2 regions of the Allobosea sp. GW821-FHT12C12 genome follow, and region 1 is predicted to be linked to the other one. Evidence: predicted binding sites of a transcription regulator. Region 1 holds the regulator's gene; the other holds the start of a gene.
What was found. Region 1 encodes PhoB, which activates phosphate uptake and scavenging genes when phosphate is short. Its sites were predicted from a motif close to TGTCATNNANCTGTCAT; they were not measured.

Region 1 (2,387 bases):
CGGGGACAAGCTGAAATCCTCCGGCATGGGCCTGTCGGGCGGTCAGCAGCAGCGGCTGTGCATCGCGCGCACCATCGCGCAGAAGCCCGAGGTCATCCTGTTCGACGAGCCGACCTCGGCGCTGGACCCGATCTCGACCGGCAAGATCGAAGACCTGCTGGAACAGCTCAAGACCGACTTCACCATCGTCATCGTGACGCACAACATGCAGCAGGCGGCGCGCATCTCGCAGTACACCGCCTTCATGTATCTCGGCGAGGTGATCGAGTTCGCCCCGACCAACACGATCTTCATGAACCCGCACAAGAAGCAGACGCAGGACTACGTCACCGGCCGCTTCGGCTGAAATTCCCAGCCCTGCTCAAACGCCGTGACGCCGCATCCGCTCCAAAGGACACCGCCGCGATGACCGACCACATCGTCCGCTCCTACGACGCCGAACTTGAGGCGCTGCGCCGCAGCCTCGCCGAGATGGGCGGCATGTCCGAGCGCATGCTCGGCGACTCGACCGTGGCCCTGGTGCGCCGCGACACCGCGCTCGCCCAGAAGGTGATCTCGGCCGACCAGCGCCTCGACAATCTGCAGCGCGACGTCGAGGAGCGCGCCGTGCTGACGATCGCGCGCCGGCAGCCGCTCGCCAACGACCTGCGCGAGCTGATCTCGGCGATCCGCATCGCGTCCGACATCGAGCGCGTCGGCGACCTCGCCAAGAACATCGCCAAGCGCGCGGTCGCGATCTCGGGCCAGTTCCAGCCGCCGCACCGCGCCGTGGTCGGGCTCGAACATATGAGCCGGCTCGTCCAGGCCCAGCTCAAGGACGTGCTCGACGCCTACGCGTCCGGCAACGAGAACAAGGCGATGGAGGTCTGGCGCCGCGACGGCGAGATCGACGCGCTATACACCTCGCTCTTCCGCGAATTGCTGACTTACATGATGGAAGATCCGCGCAACATCACCTTCTGCACGCATCTGCTGTTCTGCGCCAAGAACGTCGAGCGCATCGGCGACCACACCACCAACATCGCCGAGACGATCCACTACCTCGTCACCGGCGGCACGCTCGACATCAACCGGCCCAAGCTCGACACGACCGACATCAGCGTCGAGGCGGTGGCGCGCTCCTGAACGCGCCGGCTTCGCAGGGAACGAACGAGACATGCCCGCACGCATCCTGATCGTCGAGGACGAGGAGCCGCTGACGCTGCTCCTGCGCTACAACCTCGAGGCCGAGGGCTTCGAGGTCGACAGCGTCGCGCGCGGCGACGACGCCGAGCTCCATCTGCGCGACAACACGCCCGATCTCGTCCTGCTCGACTGGATGCTGCCCGGCCTGTCTGGCATCGAGCTCTGCCGCCGCCTGCGCGCCCGGCGCGACACCGAGCGCGTGCCGATCATCATGCTGACCGCGCGCGGCGAGGAGACCGAGCGGGTGAGGGGGCTCGCCACAGGGGCCGACGACTACGTCGTCAAGCCGTTCTCGCTGCCGGAGCTGATCGCCCGCATCCAGGCGCTGCTGCGCCGCGCCAAGCCCGGCCATGTCGCGGGCCTGCTCGCGGCCGGCGACCTCGAGCTCGACCGCACGACGCGGCGCGTGCGCCGCTCCGGGGCGGAGCTGCATCTCGGTCCCACCGAATTCCGCCTGCTCGAATTCCTGATGCAGGCGCCGGGCCGGGTCTATTCGCGCGCGCAGCTTCTCGACGCCGTCTGGGGCCGCGACGTCTATATCGACGAGCGCACCGTCGACGTCCATGTCGGGCGCCTGCGCAAGGCGATCACGCCCGACAACGCCAGGGACCCGCTGCGCACCGTGCGCGGCGCGGGCTATTCCTTCGACGAGAATTTCGCCAGCGCGTCGCGGTAGCCTCCGGCCGCCGTCGCGAGCTCGCCCAGCCGCGCTCCCGCGAGCCGAGGCAGCCACATCCGCGACGCCGGATTGGGCGAGTTCGCCGCAATTGCCTGTTTCTTCGGCAACGGCGATCACCTGCCGTCAACTCCCGTCCGGCGCAGACGCCGCTCGGCGGCCGTGCCGCCGCGTCCGGCGTGGTCGGATCCGCTGGCATACGGGTTGCTAAGCCCGATACGCCCGCGCCGGGTCAACCCAGGGGAGAACGACCGTGCCATCATCGACCATTCTGCGCTCAGCCATCCTGGCGCTCGGCCTCTCGACCGCGTTGGCGACAGGCGCCGCCGCCCAGGAAAAGGTGCTGCGCATCGGCATGACGGCCGCCGACATCCCGCGCACCCACGGCCAGCCCGACCAGGGCTTCGAGGGCAACCGCTTCACCGGAATCCCGATGTATGACGCGCTCACCCACTGGGACCTGTCCTCGGCCGAAAAGGCGAGCGTCGTCATTCCCGGCCTCGCCACCGAATGGGCGGTCGACGCG
Region 2 (2,387 bases), on a different contig from region 1:
GCCGAGACGCGCTTCATCGTCGTCCCGATGCGGCCAGACGGCACCGAGGGCTGGCCGGAGGAACGGCTCGCGGAGATCGTCTCCCGCGATTCGATGATCGGCGCCGGCCTCCCTCTCGTCGAGGCCGCGCCATGAACGGCGGCCAGGATCTCGGCGGCCAGATGGGTTTCGGCCCGGTCCGGCCGGAGCCGAACGAGCCGGTCTTCCATGGCGAGTGGGAAAAGCGCGTGCTGGCGCTGAACGTCGCCGCCGGCGCGATGGGCCACTGGACGATCGACGAGATCCGCCATGCCCGCGAAAGCCTGCCCCCAGCCGATTACCTCTCGTTCAGCTACTACCAGATCTGGCTGACGGCGCTGAACGCGACGCTGGTCCGGCATGGCTTTCTGAGCGAGGCCGAACTCGACAAGGGCGAGCCGCTGAGCCCGCCGAAGACGCCGAAACGCGTCCTCAAGGGCGACGAGGTCGCGGCGATGCTGCGGCGCGGTTTCCCCTATGAGCGCGACGCGCAGGCCCCGGCGCGCTTCGCGATCGGTGACAAGGTCCGCACCATCGTCATGCATCCACAGCACCACACTCGTCTGCCGCGTTATGCGCGCGGCAAGCGAGGGATGATCGAGCGCGTCAGCGGCTGCCATGTCTTCCCCGATACCGGCGCGCATGGCGAGCGGGAGACGGCGCAATGGCTCTACACCGTCGTCTTTGCCGGCCCGGAGCTCTGGGGCCGCGACGCCGACCCCGCGACCAGCGTCAGCATCGAGGCCTGGGAGAGCTATCTTGAGCCGGCCTGAGGCCGATCTCGCCTTGGCGCTCGCGGCCGGCACACCGATCCCGCGTGACGCGGACGGCCCGGTCTTCGCCGAGCCCTGGCAGGCGCAGGCCTTCGCGCTCGTCGTGGCGCTGCAGGGCAAGGGCGTCTTCACCGCCGACGAATGGGCGCAGGCCCTGGGCGCCGAGATCGCGGAGGCGGTCGCGCATGGCGGCTGCCGCGACGGGTCGGATTATTACGAGCGCTGGTGCGAGGCGCTGGAGCATCTGCTCGTCGCCAAGGGCTTGGCGTCCCATGACGGGATCGACGCGCTCGCCGCCGCTTGGGCGCGCGCCGCGGAGGCGACCCCGCACGGCCGGCCGATCCTGCTGGAAAACGATCCGCTTGCCCAAGATCGCCTTGCCGGCTAATTTTCCGACCGACGCAAGAGCGGCCGCGGGCTGCCCGTCCGGATGTCGTGCGGGCGTCACCGACGGTCGTTAGCCTCGACCATCCGCAGCGCATTCGCCCGCGACCGGATCGCCGGACCGGGCACGGGAAACGCCGATGAGAACCCTGATCGCAAGCATGTTCGTCGCGGCCGGCCTGATCGCTGCCCCGCCAGCCCAGGCCGCCGACCCGGCCCTCGCCACCCTGCTGCCGAAGCTGACGCGCGCCACGCAATGGAAGCAGGTCGCGGCGATCCCGATGCAGTTCCCGACGAACCATCCGCAGGGCATGCTGAAGATCGGCGACGCCTTCTTCGTCTCCTCCGTCGAGATCAAAAAGCCGACGACGCGCTTCCCCACCCCGCAGGACGGCTATGACCGCGACACCGGCGAAGGCGCGGGACATCTCTACAAGATCGACGCGCAGGGCAAGCTGCTGGGCAGCGTGACGCTCGGCGAAGGCTCGATCTATCATCCCGGCGGCATCGATTTCGACGGCAAGGACATCTGGGTTCCGGTCGCCGAATACCGGCCCGACAGCCAGTCGATCATTTACAAGGTCGATCCCGAGACGCTGAAGGCGACCGAGGTGTTCCGCTTCAAGGATCATGTCGGCGGCATCGTCCACAACACAGACGACAAGTCGCTGCACGGCGTCTCATGGGGCTCGCGCCGCTTCTACACATGGCCGCTCGGGGCCGACGGCAAGCCGACCAATCTCGCGACCCCGCCGGAACAGCTGCGCGTCGCCAATCCCGCCCTCTATATCGACTATCAGGACTGCCACTTCATCGGCTCGAGCCGCATGCTGTGCTCGGGCCTGAATGCCTACCGCGCCGGACCGGACGCGCCGGTCTTCCGGCTCGGCGGCTTCGAGATCGTCGATCTGAAGGACAACCGGCCGATCTTCCAGATGCCGGTCGAGCTCTGGTCGCCGTCAGGCCTGCCGATGACGCAGAACCCGTTCTGGGTCGAGCCGACGGGCGACGGCATCCGCGCCTATTTCATGCCCGACGACGGCAAGTCGACGCTGTTCGTCTACGAGGCCTCGGCGAAATAACCTGCCTCAGCGGCCGGCGAAGACCGGCTCGCGCTTGCAGAGGAGGCGGCGCGCCTTCCGCGAAGTCGGCGGTCCCGGTCGCGGCGAGGAAGGCCTTGGCGCTCGGCCTCGATCTGGTCGGACCTCGGCG

Region 2: the regulator PhoB is predicted to act here: its motif matches at 1,223-1,239, upstream of AC1RRW_RS18150 (DUF6454 family protein).

What each region holds. Positions count from the first base shown of each region.
Region 1 is NZ_JBXAQP010000005.1:281,630-284,016, forward strand. Features, by position in the region: gene pstB (phosphate ABC transporter ATP-binding protein PstB) at 1-346, shown strand, start outside; gene phoU (phosphate signaling complex protein PhoU) at 406-1,125, shown strand; gene phoB (phosphate regulon transcriptional regulator PhoB) at 1,157-1,861, shown strand; gene AC1RRW_RS09915 (ABC transporter substrate-binding protein) at 2,115-2,387, shown strand, end outside.
Region 2 is NZ_JBXAQP010000014.1:41,005-43,391, reverse strand. Features, by position in the region: gene nthA (nitrile hydratase subunit alpha) at 1-135, shown strand, start outside; gene nthB (nitrile hydratase subunit beta) at 132-791, shown strand; gene AC1RRW_RS18155 (nitrile hydratase accessory protein) at 778-1,179, shown strand; gene AC1RRW_RS18150 (DUF6454 family protein) at 1,316-2,257, shown strand.